2 linked regions of the Undibacterium parvum genome follow. The protein of the gene in region 2 interacts with the protein of the main gene of each other region in a pairwise test. Links are inferred from orthologs where the notes say so. Each region holds a gene or a part of one and is shown on either strand. Other genes may lie near its edges.

Region 1 (12,593 bases), 180 kb from region 2 along the record:
CCAGCTACTCCAAGGATATTTAACATGAAACTAAACCAATTTTTCGCCGCAGCCTTAGTCCTCGCCGCCGCTCCTGCCTTTGCGCAGACCTACTCCATCGATCCTAGCCATACCTATCCTAGTTTCGAAGCCGATCACATGGGCATCTCTTTCTGGCGCGGAAAATTCAATAAGAGCAGTGGAAAAATCACCCTCGATCGCGCCGCAAAAACCGGTACGGTTGACATCACTATCGACATCAATTCGATTAATTTTGGAATGGCGGACATGGATAAGCATGCAAAATCCAAAGATATTTTCAATGCTGAAAAATTCCCGACTGCGGTCTACAAAGGCACGTCTATACAATTTAACGGCGACACCCCAGTGGCGGTGCAGGGCGAATTTACTTTGATGGGCGTCACAAAACCACTGACGCTGACCATCAATAAATTCAAGTGCATCATGCATCCTATGCATAAGAAAGAAGCTTGCGGCGCAGACGCCACGGCAGAATTCAAACGCAGTGACTTCGGTCTCGACTATGGCATCGCCTACGGTTTCTCACCTGATGTTAAATTATCGATACAAGTAGAAGCAATTAAGGCGAACTAATAGGTTCAGTATCTGACCTAATATCAGACCTAATATCAGACCTAATATCAGACCTAATATCAGACTCAATGTCAGCCTCAATACCGTCTCAACAATAGTATTCAGATTAATCGCTACTTGGGCCCACGCCCAAGTAGCGCAAGACATACCAATCACCACGTTTGAGCATGAATAAACGCTATCTACGCAGCATACGTCTACTCGCCGAATGTATGCAATTGTTTGAAAAAACCTCCTCGGTACGCGTGCGTGCGCATGGTTTTACCGAGTCGCAATTCGATATTATTGCTACGCTAGGCAACACTCAGGGCATGAGCTGCAAAGAGTTAGGCGAGAAAACCCTGATCACCAAAGGCACCTTAACCGGGGTGCTCAAGCGTCTGGAGCAAAAAGGTTTTTTGCAACGTAGCGCGAGTAGCGAGGACCGTCGTCAGCAATTAATACAACTCACGCCCCTCGGCGAACAAAGCTTTGCAGATATTTTCCCGCAAGTGGTAGCGCAAGGCAGTGAGTGCTTCAGCGACTACCGTGAAGCCGATTTTCTGGCATTGGAACAGGAATTACTCAAGCTAAAGGGCAAGCTGCAGCAGCACCCCTAACTGAACTTAAAATAATACTCCCCATGAGTATTATTTATTTGCGCACATACTGTATGCGCAAAGAGCCCATTTATATAAATTTTCTGGGGAGTATGCTTTAAATCTGAAAAATAATGGCAACTTGCAAACGACAAATTCATCACTAGCTAATCACGAATTCATAGCAAGGCATCATACATGCATACCTGATTCCGGCCCTTTTCCTTGGCTTTATACATCGCAATATCGGCATTTTTGGCCAAAGTGACATCACTCTCGCCATGCTCAGGATAAATCGCAATGCCTATGCTGACACTGAGCGTAAGGACATGCCCGCCCGCCACCGCAAAGGATTCAGCCAGCGCACACCGGATTTTCTCAGCAACCCGCAGCGCATCGTAATCGGTCTCTATCAGCGGCAGCAGGATCACAAACTCATCACCGCCGATGCGCGCCACCGTATCGGACTCTCGCACACAAAGCTGCATTCTTTCGGCCGCGGCTCGCAACAAAATGTCGCCAACGTGATGACCCAGTTGATCATTGATCGGTTTAAATTTATCCAAATCGAGATACATCAAAGCCAGACGCGCTTTATCGCGCTTGGCCTGCGCGATGGCTTGCTGCAGGCGATCTCGAAACATGGCGCGATTCGGTAGACCGGACAACTCATCGTATTGCGCTAGATAGCGAAACCTCGCTTCACTCTCCCGCAGGTCACGTGTCATAGCGCGCGCCAGCGTCAGCGCACGCTCGCGTCCAGAAACCAATTGCCATGTCATCAATGCCAGCAATATGCTCAATACGCTACCGCCGAAGGCGATCAGGGTCGACTGATCGCGTCCCAAGTGGCTAGCAAATCCTGGCAGAGGATGCATCACAACGGCCCAGGTATGACCGCCACTGACGATATATTCAGTCAACTGCAATGGTGTTGGATGCATCGCTTGGGACGGTGCAGAGTCGTACATCAAGTTATCGGCGCGAACATCAACACCATCATAAATTTGCAGATGAATCAGGGGCGGGGTTTCGCCATACAAAGTAGCGAGTACCGCATTGACTTTATATTCTGCAAACACCCAGCCATCAAGATTGGCCCTGCGTTGAGCGATCGTTTCCAGTGGGCGGTCTTTTTTATAAACTGGTAAATACATCATAAAGCAGCTTTGTGGGTTGGCATGACCAGACATCGCCGATTCAAGTTTGCCCGAGACCGCCATCACTCCGCTATCTCTGGCGCGTTCCATCGCAGCCTGCAAGGTCGAATCAAGCGACATATCAAGTCCTAACATACGCGCACTCTCCTCTGTGCCAGGTTCGATACGCTGCACCAGCGCATAACTGGGCCGCAGTCCTTCAGGGTGAATATGGAAATCCTTAGCCACTTCAAGCTGCGCAGTTTGTATAAAACTATTCTCCTGTTGCGCCGTGACCTGCCACACCACGCCCAGCGCCTCCATGCTGGAAAAATTCGCGCCTAACTGCAAATTTTTCACATATTCAGAAAAATCATTCTGCGGCACAGCGATGGATGTCGCAAATAGACTCTGCACGCCATGCATTAGCTGTTCGTAGCTCACCAGGCGCTGTTCGATGCGCGCACTGAAATCTCGCACATGAAAATCGAGTGCCGCCCTTAGCTCGTGATTTGCATTGGCTTTTTCATGCTGCCATAGCAGTGCCGTCACACTCAAAGCGCATGTTAAAACGATGATAACCAGACGCTGTCGCAACAACCAATTCACGTTAATCCTTAAAAGTGGTGATCGCATCGGCCAATTCAGGCTTCATGTATTTTCTGAAAATCTTGGCGACACTGCCATCCCTGCGCATGCTTTGCACCAGGGCTCGCCATTTTTCTTGCTCCAGCGCTGAAAGCGATTTTTTCGACATAATCAGCCCATGCGGAACCGCCGCATCTTCAGTATCAATGATCACACTCTGTTCACGTAGCGCTGTATTTTCTATCTGCGGATAATCGAAGGGCTCGATGATCATTGCCTGGATTTGCCCGCTCTGAAATATTTTAAAGAGAGGGTCGAAGCCGGTCGCGTAGACTACGCGATTTTCTGGGCGCAACTGATCGATGAGCAGGTTGGCATTATTGCTGTACCAAAAAGAGCGGATCGCGCCTAGTTTCAAATCCGGATTTTTTTTAAATTCGGTTAGAGTCTTCAACTTCAGACCATCCCTTAACAACAGATAATATTTATTTGAAAAATACCAGGCAAATCCGGCATAACGTTCGCGCTCAGCATTGCTGATGCCAGACAAACTAAAATCGAGGGCACCAGATTCGATTAACTGCCAAATTCGAGCTCTAGGCAAGACACTGACACTGAGCTTGCAACCGCTACGACGCATCAACTCATCAGAAAAATCTTTGTCTATGCCTGCGCCTGTCTGGCTAGAACACAATAAGCCATGCTCATGCAAAGCCAAGGTAAATGTACGAGAACAATCAGGACCATCGGCTGCGGCAACAACACTGGAAGCAAGAGCAATTGCCATAGAAATCACATAGAGTGCAACGCGCATAGTGATCCTCGACTCATAGTCATTAGTAAAAAAACGTCGGACGTTTGTACAAAATAGCACACACATTTTTTCTTTGCACTTATTCACGGCGAGGTAGTTAAATAATCACGCGGATATAGCAAAGAAGCTTTATTTTTCAATATCAAAAATACGAAATCGACTCAACACCGCCCACATTCGACGCTTTTTTTCTGCCTATTTAACAACAAAAATTAGAGTCAGGGAATAAAAAAGGGGCAGAAAATTCCGCCCCTTTCTGTATTAATTTACAAACTATTCCTAGGCCAATTTACCATGGCATTGCTTGTATTTTTTACCGCTACCGCAAGGACAGGCATCGTTGCGTCCGACTTTAAAGCCATGATCGACTTGAGGCTGATTCGCACTGTGCTCAGGATTTGCAGTCGGTGCCAACATTTCTTCCGGTGTCGCATTCGCATCGAAGTCTGCATGTTGATAATGCACATTTTCGATTTGCGCTGCGGCCATTTGCTGCTCGGCTGCTTCGATTTCTTCACGCGATTGTATGCGCACCGTGACCACGGTCTTGACCACTTCGTTCTTGATCAAATCTAGCATCTGCGCAAATAATTCAAAAGCTTCGCGTTTGTATTCCTGCTTAGGATTTTTCTGGGCGTAGCCGCGCAGATGTATGCCCTGACGCAAGTGATCCAAAGCTGCCAGATGTTCACGCCAATGGCTATCGATACTCTGCAACATGACGCTGCGCTCGAAGCCGGCGAACGCATCCTTACCGACGATAGTCAGCTTAGACTCATAAGCAGCATTGGCGGCAGCCTGGACCCGTTCCAGAATATCTTCGTCGCTCAGATTTGGTTCAGCCGCAAGCATTTTTGCGATAGGCAGATCGAGTGACCATTCGGCCGCCAGCGTGGCTTCCAAAGCGGCGACATTCCATTGCTCTTCTACTGATTCTTCAGGCACGTAAGTACGCACTACTTCTTCAAACATACCGCTACGCAGAGAAGTAATCATCTCAGACATATCGTGCGCTTCGAGTAATTCGTTACGTTGCTGGTAGATGACTTTACGCTGATCATTGGCGACGTCATCGTATTCCAGCAATTGCTTACGAATATCGAAGTTACGCGCTTCCACTTTGCGTTGCGCCGACTCAATCGAGCGACTCACAATACCGGCTTCGATAGGCTCGCCTTCCGGCATTTTCAATCTATCCATGATGGCACGCACGCGGTCACCGGCGAAGATACGCAACAAGGCATCATCGAGCGACAGATAAAAACGAGAAGATCCAGGATCACCTTGGCGACTAGAACGGCCACGCAATTGATTATCAACGCGACGTGATTCGTGGCGTTCAGTACCGATGATATGCAGACCACCAGCGCTGACTACATGCTCGTGCAAAGATTTCCACTCATCGCGCAATTTTTGCGACTGAGTTTGCTTGTCGGCATCCGACAATTTGCTATCGGCTTCTATCAATTGCACCTGCTTGGCGACGTTACCACCGAGCACAATATCGGTACCACGACCGGCCATATTGGTAGCGATGGTAATGCCCTTAGGACGACCCGCCTGCGCAATAATTTCCGCTTCGCGCGCATGCTGTTTCGCATTAAGGACGTTATGCGGGAGTTTGGCTTTAGTCAAAATCTCCGACAACATCTCAGAGTTTTCGATCGAGGTGGTTCCCACCAAAACTGGCTGACCGCGCTCATAACAATCTTTAATATCGACCAACATCGCATTGTATTTTTCTTGCGCTGTCTTATACACCTGATCTTGTCTATCTTTACGCTGCGAAGGACGATTCGGTGGGATCACCACAGTTTCCAGACCGTAGATTTCCTGGAATTCGTAGGCTTCGGTATCAGCCGTTCCTGTCATGCCTGACAAGCGCACATACATACGGAAATAATTTTGGAAAGTGATCGAGGCTAAAGTTTGATTCTCGTTCTGAATCTTTACGCCTTCTTTCGCTTCCACCGCCTGATGCAGACCATCCGACCAACGACGCCCTGTCATCATACGACCAGTAAATTCATCGACGATCACGATTTCATCGTTCAGCACCACATAGTGCTGATCTTTAAAATACAGAGCATGCGCGCGCAAGGCTGCATACAAATGATGGATCAAAGAGATATTTGCGGCATCATACAAAGATGCGCCTTCTGGCAACAAGCCCATTTGCGTCAGCAGACGCTCGGCATGCTCATGGCCATCTTCAGTCAACAAGACTTGATGTGCTTTTTCGTCTTTGGTGTAGTCGCCCGCCACCTCGATATGACCTTTACCATCGGGAGTTTCCTCACCGATCTGTAACGTCAGCATCTTCGGTACTTCATTAATTTTGTAGTACAGCTCGGTATGACTCTCGGCCTGACCAGAAATGATCAAAGGTGTGCGTGCCTCATCGATCAGAATGGAATCGACTTCATCGACCACGGCGAAGTTAAGTGCGCGTTGCACTCTGTCTTTGGCTTCATACACCATGTTATCGCGCAGATAATCGAAACCGAATTCATTATTGGTGCCGTAAGTAATATCGGCGGCATATGCAGCTTGCTTGGCGTCGTGCTCCAACTGCGAGAGGTTGATACCGGTTGTGAGCCCTAACCAGCCGTACAAAGTACCCATCCACTCGGCATCGCGCTGCGCCAGATAATCATTGACGGTGACCACGTGCACGCCTTTACCAGACAAGGCATTGAGGTAAGTCGGCAAGGTGGCCATCAAGGTTTTACCTTCGCCTGTGCCCATCTCCGCGATTTTGCCAAAATGCAAAACCATACCGCCTATCAATTGCACGTCAAAATGGCGCATTTTCAAGACGCGTTTACTGGCCTCACGACACACCGCAAACGCTTCAGGTAAGATCGCGTCTAGAGTTTCTCCCTTGGCGATACGCTCTTTAAATTCGCCTGTCTTTGCTTGCAACTGCTCATCCGACAAGGCTTCCAGCGTGGGTTCCAGGGCGTTGATATCACGCACCGTTTTTTGGTATTGTTTCAAGAGCCGTTGATTACGGCTGCCGAATATCTTGGTCAGGAATGACATGCTATGAATGAGTAAGTAGATTCTTGAAAAAAGCTGCCAGCAAACTTAACTTGGCAGCAACATAGACTAACTCGCGATTTTACCACGGAGCCAGCCATTAACCAGAAAATGCCTGGTCAGGCCCACGCAACTAAGTAAAATTGGTGACAAAAAAGGGAATATCAATAGGCGCAACAGAAAATTCTTACTCACTCGCCCCGCAATGGCAGCAAATCGGCAGAGCAAGCTATTTTTGGTTCAGCGCCGCCATGCTGGCTTGATTGATACCCGCATTGAGAAATTTATGTGGATTTTGCGGCACGCCTTTGACATGCACCTCAAAGTGTAAATGCGCGCCGGTAGAGCGTCCGGTCGAGCCTATATCGGCGATATGCTGGCCGCGTTTGACGATGTCACCGACTTTGACGTAAATTTTAGAAGCATGTGCGTAGCGCGTCATGATTTCACCACCATGATCGATTTCCAGCATATTGCCAAATTGTGGATGAAACTCTGCGGCAATGATGACGCCGCCAGCGGCTGCAATTATCGGCGTGCCGGTAGGACTAGAAAAATCTATGCCTTCGTGAAAAGCACTGCGACCTGAGAATGGATCTAAGCGCCAGCCGAAACCCGAAGCGTTATAACTGACATTGACAGGCTGTATGGTTGGCAATAGTTTGGATTGCAACTTAAAACCCATCAGCTTGGTCTCGACCACACTCATAAAATCTGAGCGATGTTCAAGGTCACTAGCCATGGCATCTAAGGCGACTTGAAACTGCGAGAGACTTAATTCTTTGGGGGGCAACAAGGTCGAAGTTTCGGCACCACCACGTCCGGGCGCGTCTTTAAAATTAAACTCTTCCGGCTTTACGCCGGCCAAACCCTGAACTCGTTCGCCCAAGGCATCCAGGCGGATTAATTGCGCTTGCATCTCCCCCAACTTAATTGCCATCGCTGCTAGGTTTTCTTTTAGATAGCGATCTTTGGCATTCGGATCATTGCTTGGTAAGCTAGCCAGATTGGCAGGCACCAAGTTTTTCAGCAGAGGCAGATCGCTACTTGCCAAGCGTAGTATCAGAGCTGCCATGACGGCGGAGCACAACATCGTGAGAGTTAAAAAGCCCAGGACGGACAATAGAATATGGGTAGAACTGAGAGTAATCGACTTCGCTTGCGTGAAGCGGGAATGCATGAAAATGATTTGCATTAGTGAGCGTCCCTATGACAGGTAAACCGGCAGCTGTGGTAAGGTGCTATCCATGCAATCATTAACGCCACCTCCATTTAAACTCAATATCAAACGCGGTAGAAAATTACCCGATGCCAGCGGTATCGCCAACTATTTAGCCCGCAATGACAAAATTTCGCCTTTACTACCAAGTATCAAGCGCAATGCCTCATTGCAGAAAGAATGTGCCGCCATACTGCCGGGCGTATTTGATAGTTGTGAAGTACTGCAACTGGCCGATGAGCAATTAAGTTTGGCCGCTCCGAATGCCTCACTGGCAAGCAAGTTGAAACAAACTTTGCCTAAATTGCTCGCACAATTGCAGTTGCGCGGTTGGCAGATTAACGCAATACGGATCAAAGTACAAGTTAGGAAAACCATAGAAAAACCTAGCCCAGTGAAGCAACTAGTTTTCACTAGCAGTGCGATTAACGCTTTTGACGCACTGGAACATAGTTTAGACGACACCCCCCAAAATGCCGAACTGAGGGCGGCATTACATAGATTAGTACAGCGCAACCAAGTCTAGAAATATCCGCTGCGGCTAAATACAATCAAGATAGCGCCCACTCACGACGCTCTTGCTCGGCATACGACGCTGGCGCCAGTGTCTCCTGGTCAAAGGTCACGATTTCATAGGCATCAGGCTGCGCCAGCAAGGCGCGCAATAACTGATTATTCAGTCCATGACCGGATTTATGCGCACTATAACTTGCCAATAAGGGATGCCCGATCAGGTACAAATCACCGATAGCATCGAGAATTTTATGCCGCACAAACTCGTCATCAAAGCGCAGTCCATCGGCGTTTAAGATACGAAATTCATCCATCACGATAGCATTTTCCATAGATCCGCCGCGCGCCAATCCTATGCCGCGCAACATCTCTACATCCTGCATGAAGCCGAAGGTGCGGGCTCTAGCCACGTCCTTGACGTAGGACACTTTAGAGAAATCCACCTCGGCGGTCTGAGTCGTACCATCCACCGCGGGATGGTTAAACTCTATGAAAAAATGTAACTTATACCCATCAAAAGGCTCCAACCTCGCCCATTTTTCGGATTTGCCACTACCCTCACGTATTTCTACCGGCTTTAAAACGCGTATGAATTTTTTCGCTGCGTTTTGCTCTTGCATTTCCGCTTGCTGCAGCAGATACACGAAAGAAGATGCTGATCCATCCATGATAGGGATTTCTTCAGCACTGACATCGACATATAAATTATCGATGCCCAAGCCAGCACAAGCAGACAACAGATGTTCAACGGTAGACACTTTCGCACCTTGATTGGTCAAGGTCGATGCCATGCGAGTATCCCCGACGTTCAAGGCTTGCGCTTCAAATACCACGGGCGGGTTTAAATCAATACGGGTAAACACGATGCCAGTATCGATAGGCGCTGGACGCAGTATCAAATCCACCTTAGTACCGGAGTGAACTCCCACACCTATGGTTTTGACCTGTTTTTTGATTGTTCTTTGTTTTAACATCTGAGTATTATATCTGCTTGCCAAAATCGATACCCGTAAGTAGCTTGCGACTAGCAATTAAAAGCTGGCATCAAAAATAAAAAAGCGCACAAATTTGTGCGCTTTTTTACGAGGAAAAAAATTAGGACAATTGCGCCAGCATCGTTTCTGCATTCGATACTTCGAAATTTCCGCCTTCTTCAATATTCAATTGCTTCACTACGCCATCAACTGCGAGTAAAGAATAACGCTGGGAACGCGTGCCCATACCGAATTTACTAAAATCAGCATCCAAACCCAAAGCCTTACTGAATGCGCCATTACCGTCGGCCATCATACGCACGATGCCAGTCGCTTTCAGATCACGCCCCCATGCGCCCATCACAAACGCATCATTGACCGAGATACACCAGATTTCATCGACGCCCTTGGCTTTCAAAGCCGCAGCGTGTTCCACATAACCTGGTACATGTTTAGCCGAGCAAGTTGGTGTATAGGCGCCTGGCAAACCAAAAATTGCGATGGTCTTACCTTTGCTCAGATCGGCTACGCTAAAAGTATTTGGTCCGAGTGAGCAACCCTCAGATTCGACTTCGATGAATTCGGCTAAACTGCCTTCGGGTAATTTTTCTGCGATCTTGATAGTCATATCTGGCTCCAGTAATAGATGAAAGTACACCGCCTCATAACAAACATCAACTTTGTGTATTGTTAAAAAACGGGCTGAGCGCAAGTATGCCTTAGTCTTAATTTTCTTGCAGAAAGCAAAACGCCAGCGATTGCCGGCGTTTTGCTTCGAGCTATTTTTCAACTATTTCAAACTACATCGCACGATATTTTGGCGAAGCAAGATCAATCAGCTTGTTTGCGTAAAAAAGCCGGAATATCATAAGTTTCCATTCCATTTTTTTCCAAAGCACGCACCTGATCAGAGGCTGATTCACGTCGCCATACCGCTGGCTTACTCAGGCTTTCGAAGCCGGCCGACGATGTCATCCCCATATTTGCTGTAGTGCTGGCGGTAGTCGCCATCATCATAGGCTCATTGTGAGTACCGGTACGCAGCATAGGTGTTTGCACCAGCTGAATATTTTTCTTGCCACGGCCCAAACCTGTTGCCACTACAGTGACGCGGATATCGTCACCCATGCTATCGTCATACGCAATCCCTTGGGCGATCGAGGCATCATCGGCAGCAAATGCACGTACCGCTGCCATGACTTCTTTGATCTCTTTACCCTTCAGACTACGACTAGCGGTAACGTTAACCAAGACACCACGCGCACCAGACAAATCGATACCGTCTAGCAGTGGAGAGGCCACTGCCTGCTCCGCTGCAATACGGGCGCGGTCTACGCCAGAAGCGGTTGCCGTTCCCATCATGGCCTTACCCTGCTCGCCCATAATCGTTTTCACGTCGTTAAAATCGACGTTGATATGGCCTGGTACATTGATGATTTCAGCGATACCCGCAACCGCATTATTGAGTACATTGTCGGCGTGTTGCAGCCACTCTATCATGCTGTCATCTTCGTAAATCTCTTCCAGCTTTTCATTGAGAATGATGATGAGAGAATCGACATGCTTGGACAGCGCTTCCAAACCTTCGTCAGCGATATCCATACATTTCTTACCTTCGTAAGAAAATGGCTTGGAAACCACCGCAACGGTCAATGCACCTAATTCCTTGGCGATCTGCGCAACGACAGGCGCAGCTCCGGTACCAGTTCCACCGCCCATACCTGCGGCGATAAAAACCATATGCGAACCTCGCAAGGCATCTTCAATTCGCGCGCGTGACTCTTCAGCCAACTGACGACCAACCTCAGGCTTCATCCCTGCGCCCAAACCAGTTTCACCGATTTGTATCACATTGTGTGCTTTGGATTGCGTCAGCGCCTGAGCGTCAGTATTGGCGCAAATGAACTCGACGCCAGAGACACCCTTGTTAATCATATGCTGTACTGCATTGCCACCGGCACCACCAACACCGACCACCTTGATTACGGTGCCTTGCGTAGCGTTATCGACCATATCGAACTCCATCATGCATCCTCCAAGTAGGCAGTTTTCAGTCGCTAGTCATCACCCTATGTCACGACTAGCGAATGCAAACTGCAGATAACAACATTATAAAATGATTACTACAATTTATGCTTACTTTATACGCGATTTATACGTATAAATAATCTAAAAATTCCCCAAAAACCACTCTTTCATGCGTTGCCAGACCGCTTTTGCCGAACCTTCTTGTTTGGTCACGATATGCCCGCGCATATACTGCTTCTTTGCTTCCAACAACAACCCCAAAACTGTCGCATAACGTGGGCTGCGCACCACGTCCGCCAACTGACCAGAATAGACCGGCATTCCCAATCTAGTTGGCTTTAAAAATATGTCTTCAGCCATCTCTACCATCCCCGGCATGATGGCTGAGCCGCCCGTCAAAACGATACCGGAAGAGAGCACATCTTCGTAGCCTGATTCGCGCACCACTTGATGCACCAAGGCGAATAGTTCTTCAACACGCGGCTCTATCACCGCCGCCAAAGCCTGACGTGATAGCGATCTTGGACCGCGGTCACCCAAACCAGGAACATCTAGCGTATCGGATGGATCAGCCAGAACCTGTTTAGCAACACCGAATCTGATTTTAATTTCTTCAGCCTCCGAGGTCGGTGTGCGTAGTGCCATCGCGATATCGTTGGTGATCTGATCGCCGGCAATCGGTATCACCGCAGTATGCCGAATCGCACCCTCACTAAATACCGCAACATCAGTAGTGCCACCACCAATGTCAATCAGGACCACGCCCAATTCTTTTTCGTCTTTGGTGAGAACTGCTTCAGCCGAGGCCATAGGTTGCAAGATCAAATCAGAAACTTCGAGGCCGCAACGGCGCACGCATTTGACGATATTTTGTACCGCAGAAACCGCACCGGTAACGATGTGAACCTTCACCTCAAGACGGATGCCGCTCATCCCTATTGGTTCGCGCACATCGTCCTGACTATCCACGATGAACTCTTGTGGCAAGGTATGCAGCAGTTGCTGGTCAGTAGGAATATTCACCGCTTTAGCGGTTTCTATGACGCGCGAGACATCGGCCGCGGTGACTTCTTTATCCTTAATCGCAACCATACCGCTAGAGTT
Region 2 (12,388 bases):
AGAGGACATGAGCTCGGGTGTCCCGGATACACAAGTAAGCGAAGTCGATGACGCACCGGTAGTTAAATTTTTACAGAAGATGTTAATTGACGCGATTAATATGGGCGCCTCAGATTTACATTTTGAACCTTTCGAAAAATTTTACCGGATACGTTTTCGGGTTGACGGTGAGCTGAGGGAAATTGTCCAGCCGCCCATCGCGATTAAGGACAAACTAGTTTCGCGTATCAAAGTTATTTCTAAATTGGATATTTCGGAAAAGCGTGTACCACAAGATGGCCGCATGAAACTGACCTTGTCGCCAACCAAAGCTATCGACTTCCGGGTCAGCGTACTGCCGACCTTGTTCGGCGAAAAAATAGTTATGCGTATCCTCGATGGATCGCAAGCCCAAATGGGTATTGATGCTCTTGGCTATGATCCGGATCAAAAAGCCATACTAATGGATGCGATTCAAAGACCTTACGGCATGGTCTTGGTCACAGGACCGACTGGCTCAGGAAAAACGGTCTCTCTATATACGTGCTTAAACGTTATAAATAAGCCTGGTATAAATATCTCAACGGCAGAAGATCCTGCCGAGATTAACCTACCAGGTGTGAATCAAGTCAATATCAATGATAGAGCAGGTCTGACCTTTCCAGTCGCACTCAAGGCGTTTTTACGCCAGGATCCTGACATTATCATGGTCGGTGAGATTCGCGATCTGGAAACGGCTGACATAGCAATTAAAGCCGCGCAAACAGGTCACATGGTATTTTCCACCTTGCATACCAATGATGCGCCGTCGACCTTGACCCGTCTGATGAATATGGGGGTCGCACCTTTTAATATTGCCTCCTCAGTCATTTTGATCACGGCACAGAGGTTGACACGTCGACTTTGCACCTGCAAAAAGCCGGTTGATATTTTAGATGAGGTTTTGTTGCAAGCCGGCTTCAAGGAAAATGAACTCGATGGCAGTTGGAAGCCCTATGGCCCAGTTGGTTGCGAGCGCTGTAGCGGTAGCGGCTACAAAGGCAGGGTTGGCATTTATCAGATCATGCCAATTACCGAAGCAATAGAACGCATCATTCTGGCCAATGGCTCTTCACTTGAGATCAAAAAGCAATCGGAAAAAGAGGGCGTCAGGGGACTAAGACAATCCGGCCTACAAAAAGTAAAGCAAGGTGCTACTAGCTTAGAAGAAGTACTAGGTTGCACCAACGACTAAAGTGACAGGAATAGTGACATGGCAACGACACAAAAAAAATCGGTTAAATTAGCACAAGTAAAAGAGCAATTGTATGCCTGGGAAGGCAAAGACAAAATGGGAAAAACCGTGCGCGGTGAGTTGCGCGCGGGAGGGGAGGCGATCGTCAATGCAACTTTACGACGTCAAGGTATCCTAGTCAGCAAGGTTAAGAAAAAAAGTTATAGTACTGGAAAAAAAATAACTGACAAAGACATCACTTTATTTACTCGCCAATTGGCAACGATGATGAAGGCAGGCGTACCACTATTGCAATCTTTCGATATCGTAGGTAAAGGTCACTCCAATCCATCCGTATCTAAATTATTACAAGACATACGTGCTGACGTAGAAACTGGCAGCAGTCTGAATCAAGCATTTCGGAAATACCCTCTTTATTTTGATCCACTGTTTTGTAATTTGGTCGGCGCTGGTGAGCAGGCAGGTATCTTGGAAGACTTACTGACTCGTTTAGCCATTTACAAAGAAAAAACCTTAATGATTAAGGCTAAAATTAAATCGGCACTCACTTATCCAATTGCGATTCTCTCTGTCGCATTTATTGTCACCGCTGTCATTATGATTTGGGTGGTTCCTGCGTTTAAAGAAGTGTTTTCCAGCTTTGGCGCAGAACTCCCTGGGCCAACTCTGGTAGTAATGGCCATTTCAGATTTTTTTGTTTCAAACTGGTATTTTATTTTTGGTGGTTTGTTTGGCGCAATTTACTTCTTTATGCACACGTGGAAGCGCTCGCTCAATATGCAGCGTTTCATGGATAGAATATTATTGCAAGCACCTATCTTTGGTGATGTGATACGTAAAGCAACGATTGCTCGCTGGACACGTACCCTGGCAACCATGTTTGCCGCTGGCGTTCCCTTGGTGGAGGCATTGGATTCCGTCGGGGGAGCAGCCGGTAATGCGGTCTACCTAGATGCAACCGTTAAAATACAGACCGAAGTAACCACTGGCACCAGTCTCACCGTTGCCATGCAAAATGCAAATGTATTTCCCAATATGGTGACACAAATGGTCTCTATCGGTGAGGAGTCTGGATCGCTCGACGCGATGTTAGGCAAAGTAGCCGATTTTTACGAAGAGGAAGTAGATGACGCGGTCTCCAACTTAGCCAGCCTTATGGAACCTATGATTATGGCGATACTCGGCGTGATTATTGGTGGTTTGGTGGTTGCGCTTTATCTCCCTATCTTTAAATTAGGCTCGGTGGTTTGATGCAAGATGTATTTTTATTTGCAGCGCCAGGAAATCTCCTGGCGACTGCTTTCACCGCGATGATTGGCTTGCTTATTGGTAGTTTTTTAAATGTAGTCATACATAGAATTCCCAAAATGATGCAAAGGGAATCGGATAACTATGTGGCGATAGAAAGCGGTAAAGAACTGGTACATACGGATACCTACAATCTGATGTTGCCGCGCTCTGCTTGTCCGCATTGCGGCCATCAAATTACCGCGCTGGAAAACATTCCGGTACTCAGCTATCTATTCATTCGAGGAAAATGCACAGGATGTAAAGCCCCTATTTCCCCTCGCTATCCGCTGGTGGAACTACTGACCGGTGCTTTATCTGGCTACATGGTCTGGCGTTTTGGTAGTGGCTTAGTCGGCATGGGGGCAGTGTTTTTTGTCTGGCTACTGATAGCAATGACTTTCATCGATGCCGATACTCAATTATTACCGGATGATTTGACCTATCTCTTATTATGGTCTGGACTACTCATCAATCTGAATGGCAGCTTCACTTCGCTATCTAGTGCAGTTATCGGTGCGGCGGCGGGCTATCTTTCCCTATGGTCGATTTACTGGTTGTTTAAATTAGCGACGGGTAAAGAAGGTATGGGTTACGGTGATTTTAAGCTGCTGGCGGCGCTTGGTGCCTGGATGGGCTGGAGTATGCTTCCCATTATCATATTATTGTCCTCATTAGTCGGTGCGCTAGTCGGCATTTCATTAATGCTATTCACCAAAATGAGTAAGAATAAACCTATACCTTTTGGTCCCTATTTAGCGGCCGCTGGCTTGATTGCTCTAATATGGGGGCAACAATTGTCGCAAACCTATTTTGGTTTGATGGCCTGATGACTTTGGCAGCATTTACGCTTGGGTTAACAGGCGGCATCGGTAGCGGCAAATCGACTGTCGCTGACATGTTTGCCGAACTCGGTGCTGGCCTGATCGATACTGACTTAATCGCGCATCAAATTACCGCGCCCAATGGTATCGCAATGCCGGCAATAGGGAAGGAATTCGGATCTGAATTCATCCTCGATTCGGGTGCGATGAATAGGCAAAAGATGCGTGAGCACGTTTTTAGTCGGCCTGATGAGAAAAGTAAGCTGGAACAAATACTTCACCCCTTGATACGGGCGGCCACAGAATCTGCAGCAAAAGATACGGCTGGTAGCTACCTGATTTTTGTGGTGCCCCTGCTAATCGAATCTGGCACCTGGCGACAAAGAGTCAGCCGTATCTTGCTAGTAGATTGCCCAGAAGAGACGCAGATAGAGAGAGTCATACACAGAAATGGCATGACAAGAGCGCAGGTAGTGGCCATCATGCAGGCTCAGGCAAGTCGAGAGCAAAGACTGCAGGCGGCCGATGATGTGATCTTCAACGAAGGAAATTTAGACGAAATTCGCAAGCAAGTGAGTGTCTTACATAGAAAATATCTTCTTTATTCAAAGTAACTAATACAAATCGCAAGCAATGTTTGTAATTTTGCTCAGCTTGGTTCAGAATCACGTGAAACTTAAGTTAGCATTATTTTTACAGGGATATTATTTTGATTGTTTACGAATACCCTTTTAACGAGCGTATTCGCACGTTATTGCGATTGGAAGATCTGTACGAAAAATTTTCATTTTTCTTACATCAGTCAGACCCGATGCAGCATCACGTCGCCCTCGCCACCATTTTCGAAATGCTGGAAGTCGCTGGTCGTGCCGACCTGAAATCAGATTTATTGCAAGAGCTCGAACGTCAAAAACACACCTTAATTAGCTTCAAGTCCAATCCCAATGTGCAAGCGGATATGCTCGATCGCATACTCGAAGATGTAGACAGGGTCAGTAGCGCATTGATGGCCTGCACAGGAAAAACTGGGCAGAGCATACGCGACAATGAATGGCTGATGAGCATACGTGGTCGCACCATCATTCCTGGCGGCGCTTGCGAATTTGACCTGCCTAGCTATCACGCTTGGCAAAAAAACTCGGCAGAAAAGCGTTTTGCCGACATTTCTATGTGGTTTGCGCCGATAGCTCCCTTATTTGATGCCATCAATGTAGTGCTGCGCTTGCTGCGTGAGTCTGGTGTTACCACTAAAGTATTTGCACAATCAGGTAGTTACCAGCAAATGTTACAGGGAAAAATGTATCAATTATTACGCGTAACCCTACAACAAGAGCTCAATGTCATTCCTGAAATTTCAGCGAATAAATACATGCTCTGGATACGTTACATGTCGCAAGGCGGCGATATGAAGCCAAAAGCCTTTGACGGTGATATTGCGTTTGATCTTACTCTGTGTAATTTCTAATTTTCATTCTTATTTTTGATTTTTTATTTTCATGGCTACCATCGTTGATTGCCCGACTTGCGGCGCTAAAGTTACCTGGGGCGAAGTAAGCCCGTTCCGTCCGTTTTGTTCGAATCGCTGCAAGCAAATTGACTTAGGCGCTTGGGCGGAAGAAAAATACACAATACCGGCAGTGAACCTACCAGAAGATCCAGAATCAGGAATTGATGGCGATCCTGCCTAAGCGGCAGCGCTAACGCAGCGATCTGGCTGATTAGCGCTTTTGCGGTATCCCGTGTTTGCGCAATTTGGCCGCAATCATAGAGTGGGAGGTGTCTAGGCGTGACGCCAATTTTCTGCTCGAAGGAAACTGCGGATACAGTTTTTCTAGCAAAGCTGATTCAAAAGCGTTCACCGACAATTCCCAACTTTCGGCGGCATCCAGATGCACCTCTTCGGCACTAATACTCCCCTCGGCCCAGTCTAAATCTGCGGCATCGAGTATGCGCTGATCCGACATAGTAATCGCTCGGAATACCACGTTTTGCAACTGCCTTACATTGCCAGGCCAGCGATTCGAAACCAGCGCAGCACAAGCAGAAGAATTGAGTCTGCAAATCGGTTTTTGTGCCTGAGTACAAGCACGCGCTATAAAATGTCTGGCAAGCAGCAAAATGTCATCTGGGCGCTCGCGTAGTGCCGGCATTTCAAGATGCAAGACATTCAGGCGATAAAACAAATCCTCCCTGAACGCACCTTCTTGCACCATCTTGCGCAGGTTACGGTGAGTGGCGCTGATGATGCGCACATTCACCTTGACCTCCTTATCACCGCCGATACGCCGGAATTTTCCATCATTTAGAAAGCGCAGCAATTTCGCCTGCAGATACATGGACATCTCGCCAATTTCATCCAGAAACACAGTGCCGCCATCGGCCATTTCTATCAAGCCTGGCTTACCACCGCGCTGCGCACCGGTAAACGCTCCCGCCATATATCCAAACAATTCGCTCTCGGCCAAACTCTCGGGTAAGGCCGCGCAATTTAGCTCCAGAAACGGCGCAGCACTGCGACTACTACTGCCATGACAGGCCTGCGCCAGCAATTCTTTTCCGGTGCCAGTCTCACCAGTGATCAGCAAGGGTGCATCGACCACCGCGACGCGCGCAGCACGTATTTTTAAAGAACGAATTTGTTCGGATTCACCAATAATCAAGTGAAAACCGCTACCCTCAGAATGCTGGATCGCATGTAAACGCTCGCCTATGCGCTTAGGCGCGTGCAAGGTCAGCAGCGCACCGACGGCCTGTCCCAGACTCGCCTGACCATCTGAAAACGGCTCGGATACGGCAGTCACATCCATTAAGAAGGGTTCGCCATTCATGATGACTTCGCGCGAGGCGACCCGAAAGCCATTGCTGATCAATTCGTCTTGGATAGCGCCATCTTCCAGCAATTCTTTCAGGGTTTTGCGGCACAAGGCCTCTTCGCTGATACCCACGACCGCGGCGGCGGCGGCGTTGGCGATCACCACGCGGCCCAGCGCATCAATCGCGATCACCGGGTCTTCCATGACGGCCATCATGGTGTCGAGATTTAAACGCCTGCGTATGCCGGGTAAAATATCCAAGACCTCGATTTGACCAACTCCAGCCAATTGATCGCAGTCTTGCTGCAATGACGGCAGCATGGCCACACTCAACTCTGGGATGTCGATATAGATGTTCGGTGGATCGACTTCAACCGCCAACACATTCAATCCACGCCGCGCCAATACTGCCAAAATTTCATGCGCGATCCCGACCCTATCGGTGAATTGTATGTTGACGCGCATCGCTAGGCTTTCAAATCAAAATGACTCAGGCATGTACGCACGCGGTCGCGCGTTATGACTACGAAAACTAGTCACTGATGCCAAGCCCCGTAAGCGGCTCAAATCAAATTGCTCTAGCTGTTGCAAGACCGCACGATTGACCGTCATTTTGACCTGCATCATGAGCAAATCCACACTGTTTTGGCTAGCACTACGGATTTTAGCCGCCAACTGAGGACTAGACTCAAACTCAGCACCAGCGGCCGATGCAAGAGCTGCGGCTTGCTCCGCCGCAGCAGCTACAGCCTTGGCTAAAGCACGCTCCTCTGCCAGACAAAAACAGCGATAGATATCAGCCAGAGTAATGATTCCGTTACAGCCACGGCAGTGCCAGGCATCTTTTTCCTTGGCGTCACGCGCCACCAAGCCATCCTTGCTCAGGGTCGCCAGTATCGAACGTATCAGTCGCGGGGTTTTACCGGTAGCCTGCACCAGACTTGCGATGTTGGCAGTGCGCGGCATCACCATCACGATCTGCGCCAGCAATTCTATGGCGGTATAAAACCGCATATTCAAACTAGGATCGGCAAAAATCTCTGTGCTTGAAAGTAATTGCTCGCGCTCGATCAGCTTCATGCTTGCAACTCGCTGGAAAGGATAATCGGACGGTTCACACTACCATATCTATCCATGAACAAGCCTTCGGTAGAAATCGCCGGGCGTTTGCCAGAGACCACGTCGGCGATAAACTGGCCAGAGCCGCAAGCCATGGTCCAACCCAAGGTGCCGTGTCCGGTATTCAGGAACAAATTACGGTATGGTGTAGGTCCTACGATAGGTGTACCATCTGGCGTCATAGGCCGTAAGCCAGTCCAGAATTCGGCTTTTTCTATATCACCGCCATTCGGGAATAAATCAGTCACAGAATGCACCAGCGTTTCTTTGCGAGCGGCACGCAGATCGAGGTTGTAGCCAGTAATTTCAGCGGTTCCACCGACCCGTATGCGGTCACCGAGGCGGGTGATCGCCACTTTATAGGTTTCGTCCATGACAGTCGATTCTGGTGCACAATCAGCATCAATAATCGGCACCGTGATCGAATATCCCTTGATCGGATACACAGGGATTTTAATGCCTAATTCACGCAGCAAGATAGGCGAATAACTGCCCAGGGCCAGCACAAAACTGTCGGCAGTCACATCACCAATCGAGGTTTTCACTGAACTGATTTTATCGCCGTTGGCGACTAATTTTTCTATGCTGACGCCATATTTAAACTTGACGCCCAAGCCCTCGGCCAACTGCGCCAGACTTTGGGTAAATTTAAAACAATCGCCAGTCTCGTCGCCAGGCAAACGCAAGGCGCCGACAAACTTATGCTGCACATGTTTTAACGCTGGCTCGACCTTTAAGCAAGCCGCTTTATCTAATAATTCGTAAGGTACGCCGTAACGTTCCAGAATCGCGATATCGGTCGCTGCCGCATCGAGCTGCTTTTGATCGCGGAATAATTGCAGCGTGCCCTGAGTGCGCTCATCGTAATGAATGCCGGTATCGCTACGCAATTGCTGCAACACATCGCGGCTGTATTCAGCCATGCGCAACATGCGGCCCTTGTTGATCTCGTAGCGTTTGGTGGTGCAATTCATCAGCATCTGCGTCACCCAACGCCACATCTGCGGATCCAGACTAGGGCGTATCGCTAAAGGGCTGTGGCGCATCATCAGCCACTTGATCGCTTTCAGAGGGATGCCAGGGCCGGCCCATGGTGCAGAATAACCGGGCGAGACTTCACCCGCATTGGCGTAACTGGTTTCCAGACCAGGTGCCGGTTGGCGCTCCAGCACCGTGACTTCATGCCCCGTCTTGGCCAAATAATAAGCCGATGCTGTACCAATCACGCCTGCGCCTAAAATAACGATCTTCATTTTTCTTGCTCCTAAGAACGACTTAAAGTCGTGGTATTTTTATTCTTAATTAATTTAATATTTGTGCTGGCTAAAACCAAATCGCGCTTACGCCACCTCAAGTAACTTCGCCCACATAGCGACGCTGATAACGCGCCCCCAGACTAGTCAAGATCTCATAGCCTATGGTGCCAGCGCGTGCCGCCACCTGATCCACAGTATTGTTGGCGGAGATCAGATCAACCAAACTACCTGCCTGCAAGTGTTCCAGCGGCACCTGGCTAACATCTAAGGTGATCGTATCCATAGAGACATTGCCCACCATAGGAGCCTCAACACCAGCAATATGCGCCACCCCGCGGTTACTCAGACTACGCAACCAACCATCGGCATAACCGACCGCCACCGTTGCAATCCGGCTAGGCTGGGCACTTTGCCAGGTCAGGCTATAGCCAACCCCGGTTCCAGGCGCCAGCTCACGGGTTTGTATGATGGCACCTTGCAAACGCACTACCGCTTGCATAGGATTGGCAGCACCAGCCACTGGCGCTACGCCATACAAAGCGGCACCAGGGCGCGCCAGATCAAAATGAAACTCGGCACCTAAAAATATACCCGAAGAATTCGCCAGGCTGGCACCGCAACCAGGAAATTGTGCGCGCAGCGCCTTGAACGCTGCTAATTGCTTTTGATTCATAGGATGCGCCTGATCTTCCGCGCAGGCCAAGTGACTCATCAAATAACGCACATCTATACCACGTAAAGCATCCGTATCAGCCAGCAATCCCTGTACTTCCTGACCCGACAAACCCATGCGCGACATTCCGGTATCGAATTGCATGATGGCAGGCAAAGCGCTCTGGCGCGCAGCCGCTAAAGAGCTCCAAGCAGCAATTTGTTCGCGGCTGTTTAACACCGGAATACAACGGTGCTCGATAAATTCAGGTTCATAACCACGCGGAGCGCCATGCATCACATAAATCGCAACCGTTTCTGGCACATGCGGGCGCACAGCAATCGCCTCCTCCAGATGCGCCACGAACAAATGTCGACAGCCCTCAGCCACCAAGGCCTGCGACACCGGTAGCACACCCAGGCCATACGCATCCGCTTTGACCGCCGCACCACATAGTGCGCCATCGAGCTTATTCTGTAGCAGGCGATAATTACTTCTGATCGCCCCTAAATCTATCGTTAACAGTGCTCCGGCACGCCCCGCATCTTGCTGCATCTTCGCTCCCCCCATGGTGATCAAGCGCTCAAATTTTTTCATTGTAAAAACTCGCAATAAACAGCGAGTTTGCCTATTCATAGCAAGCAACGTGCCAACAAAATAATAATGAAGCAATTCAAGCACTTAAAAAAAACATGTCGTTTTAGAGTGCATCCTCTGTATTGTTTTCAATACAGAATCCCAAAAAGAACCACGTACCCCCAGAGTATATGTCTATGTCGTCATAAAAACAGTACACTGTATCAATATCATTACAGTGTATTGATATTGATACGAAATAGACCGCTATAGCATCCATCCTATGTAGCGAAAAAATAGCTAGCTCGTTTCCACGAGTATCTGCTCGCCACCCAAAACAGGCATATTAGCCCGCCAAATATTGTCAAAAAAGATGCACATATTACGGACTTGCCCCAGCACGTCCACTGTGGACAACCCGTATTGCTTTATCTATTTATATCGGGAAGCAGACATGACCGCATCCCTGGATGAATCGGCAGGTTTTAAGGCATGCGCAGCTTAAAAGTTTGTGCCATTTTAGATAATTCGCCGCTTTCTCTGAGTCGCGTGAATAAGCTATCGAAGCGCACACGGAGCTGATCGCAGCTAACTTGCTTACAATAGGCAAAATATCCATCCTGACTATCGATGACGTTGGCGACGGCACTAATCTCTCCTGCCAACTCCAGGCTATTTAGCAGTGCCTCGGTATTGCGCACATTGCTTGCTAATACATCGATATGCTTAGCTTTTAGCATTAAGAGGGCATTGCGCAGAGAATTTGCCGACTCTATCTTCAGCGTTTTGCGCTGCTCCTCAAACTGAGCGCCGTATGCCCAGCCATTGATGACACCAACACGCTTGTCCTGCAAGGAAGAATAGCGCCCATCCCATTGAAACTTAGCCAGTTTTAGCGCGTAAAACACCATATCATCACGATAGAATGGCTTCTCGGCAAACACAAAACGAGTCTCCCGTTGCGTCGTTTTATACGGTCCAACCAGTATCTGAGCCTGATTAGCCTCAACCATTTTTTGTGCCCTGGCCCAGGGAAGAATCTGAAAACTGAGCGTATCGCCATTTTGCCTGGCTATGCTACGTAGTATCTCCACGTCTAAACCGGTAAACTCACCGGTCTCATTGCGCTCATAAATCTGTGCGAACTCAGCCCCCACAACTAAAATATCGGCAGCCGAACTAGGCTGAACACCCCAGATCCAACAGGCGACGATGACAAAAGCCTGAAAAGCTACGCGCATATTTCACTCGCTATTTAAGCTAAACATCTGGTTTAGTAGGCTCGCTCCAGCGTCGTGCTGAGTGGGTTTCCGCAAGAGTCATAAACCGCAGTCTATCGGCATTTACCAATTTACAATAGCAGCATTTTCCAGCCAGAAGCGGCGCTTTCAATGCGCACCAGAATCTCGCCGACTTCAAGCCCGCAAGCTTTTAGTGTGGTTCTAGAGAAAGCCTGGTAAGGGAAGGCCTAAATATATAGCCCTAAATGGGGAGTATCTGCATCAATCAAGCGCTTACGCACAGAGAACGTGCGCAATGTAAAAAAAAAGGCGATACTCTCCCCTAGTGTGTATTCGCATCAAATAAGCCACCGACGTGCATAATAAACCTGCCACTTTTCTGCATTTAAAGCGGCCAGCGAATGGCATTTCAAAACAGCCACCAAGTTGCATCAAAAAACCATGCATTTACATTCCAAACCAGCATTTAAATTGAAGATGGCGTCCGATGGGCAACAACAGACTGAAAGGAGACGGTCGCGGCTCGAAAATCTGGTGTCTTAACGTTCGAGCTAAGCTGGCGCCACCCAGCGTGACACGCCGTTGGTGCTCAGCTTGAGCGAGGCGTAAGGCCGCAATTCGCGGAGTTGACATGCATGTGAAGCGTTCTTATCACGCTCAGTATGGACCATTGATCAGGCGCTGCGATAGCCACCAAAGATTGCCGAATTGATCTTTGATGCCGCCTTGTCTGTCCTGGTATGGCATGTTGGCTACGTCCATGATCTTCGTACCCCCAGCGGCGATTGCTCTCTGCATGGATTCATCCGCGTTCTCGACGTAGAGATAGTAGGAAGCTGGCATGGCTGGGAAGCCGTTTGATGCTTCGCTGACCATCACTGTGGAAGTGCCGAGACGAACCTGTGCATTTGCTATTCGATCGCCATTCATGTGGCGGCCAATTTCGATGCCTCCAAGCCCGTGAACGAGGAACTCAATGAAGCGATCTGCACCTTCAACGAAGAAGTAGGGCGTTACGGTATTGAAACCTGGTGGGATAAGCATAGGACCTCCAGTCGAGATATGTGTTGGTGTTGGTTTAATTTTACTTTGCCCCTGACTTATAGGGCTTTTTATCCATTAAAACGTCCTGCTGCCACTTGCTAGGCTTCTTGTCCGTCCGATGAATACACCCTACCCAACAGCATGGCCGCTTCTTTCCGTCGAGCAATTCCTCGACAGCACGAACAATTCGTTTTGTTCTAGTTTTTTCTTGTTTGGCGTCTTCAACCCAGCAAATAAATTCGTTTCGGCCGATTGGTGTCAACTCTTCCCAGATATTTATTACATCTTTTTCAGTTAACGTTCTGGCAAAATCAAAAGGTAATTCGTGTACAAGCCCCCCAGAAATTTTTGATTTCATAAATA

Evidence for each region.
Region 1: the proteins of zapD (region 2) and ftsZ interact in binary tests that used the Escherichia coli proteins (3 or more experiments, as listed by UniProt). The link is inferred for Undibacterium parvum from one-to-one orthologs.

The regions. Positions count from the first base shown.
Region 1 is NZ_CP034464.1:2,926,803-2,939,395, reverse strand. What follows is about bases 9,390-12,387. They hold ftsZ (cell division protein FtsZ), read right to left. Parts: upstream 11,487-12,387; coding sequence 10,293-11,486; downstream 9,390-10,292. Other genes in these bases: ftsA (cell division protein FtsA), read right to left, coding at 11,631-12,387; EJN92_RS12805 (peroxiredoxin), read right to left, coding at 9,583-10,089; lpxC (UDP-3-O-acyl-N-acetylglucosamine deacetylase), read right to left, coding at 9,390-9,461. Outside these bases: EJN92_RS12845 (YceI family protein), read left to right, coding at 25-594; EJN92_RS12840 (MarR family winged helix-turn-helix transcriptional regulator), read left to right, coding at 762-1,193; EJN92_RS12835 (CHASE domain-containing protein), read right to left, coding at 1,352-2,920; EJN92_RS12830 (substrate-binding periplasmic protein), read right to left, coding at 2,922-3,713; preprotein translocase subunit SecA, read right to left, coding at 3,993-6,758; EJN92_RS12820 (M23 family metallopeptidase), read right to left, coding at 6,985-7,950; EJN92_RS12815 (DciA family protein), read left to right, coding at 8,003-8,500; more of lpxC, read right to left, coding at 8,526-9,389; more of ftsA, read right to left, coding at 12,388-12,593. UniProt on the Escherichia coli protein: Essential cell division protein that forms a contractile ring structure (Z ring) at the future cell division site. The regulation of the ring assembly controls the timing and the location of cell division.
Region 2 is NZ_CP034464.1:3,101,549-3,113,936, reverse strand. What follows is about bases 3,119-5,911. They hold zapD (cell division protein ZapD), read left to right. Parts: upstream 3,119-4,033; coding sequence 4,034-4,789; downstream 4,790-5,911. Other genes in these bases: EJN92_RS13600 (sigma-54-dependent transcriptional regulator), read right to left, coding at 5,043-5,911; yacG (DNA gyrase inhibitor YacG), read left to right, coding at 4,821-5,012; coaE (dephospho-CoA kinase), read left to right, coding at 3,330-3,938; EJN92_RS13620 (prepilin peptidase), read left to right, coding at 3,119-3,330. Also shown: type IV-A pilus assembly ATPase PilB, read left to right, coding at 1-1,213; EJN92_RS13625 (type II secretion system F family protein), read left to right, coding at 1,232-2,464; more of EJN92_RS13620, read left to right, coding at 2,464-3,118; more of EJN92_RS13600, read right to left, coding at 5,912-6,602; EJN92_RS13595 (hypothetical protein), read right to left, coding at 6,618-7,217; EJN92_RS13590 (D-amino acid dehydrogenase), read right to left, coding at 7,214-8,509; alr (alanine racemase), read right to left, coding at 8,607-9,761; EJN92_RS13580 (substrate-binding periplasmic protein), read right to left, coding at 10,226-10,981; EJN92_RS13575 (VOC family protein), read right to left, coding at 11,639-12,025; EJN92_RS13570 (YdeI/OmpD-associated family protein), read right to left, coding at 12,066-12,383. UniProt on the Escherichia coli protein: Cell division factor that enhances FtsZ-ring assembly. Directly interacts with FtsZ and promotes bundling of FtsZ protofilaments, with a reduction in FtsZ GTPase activity.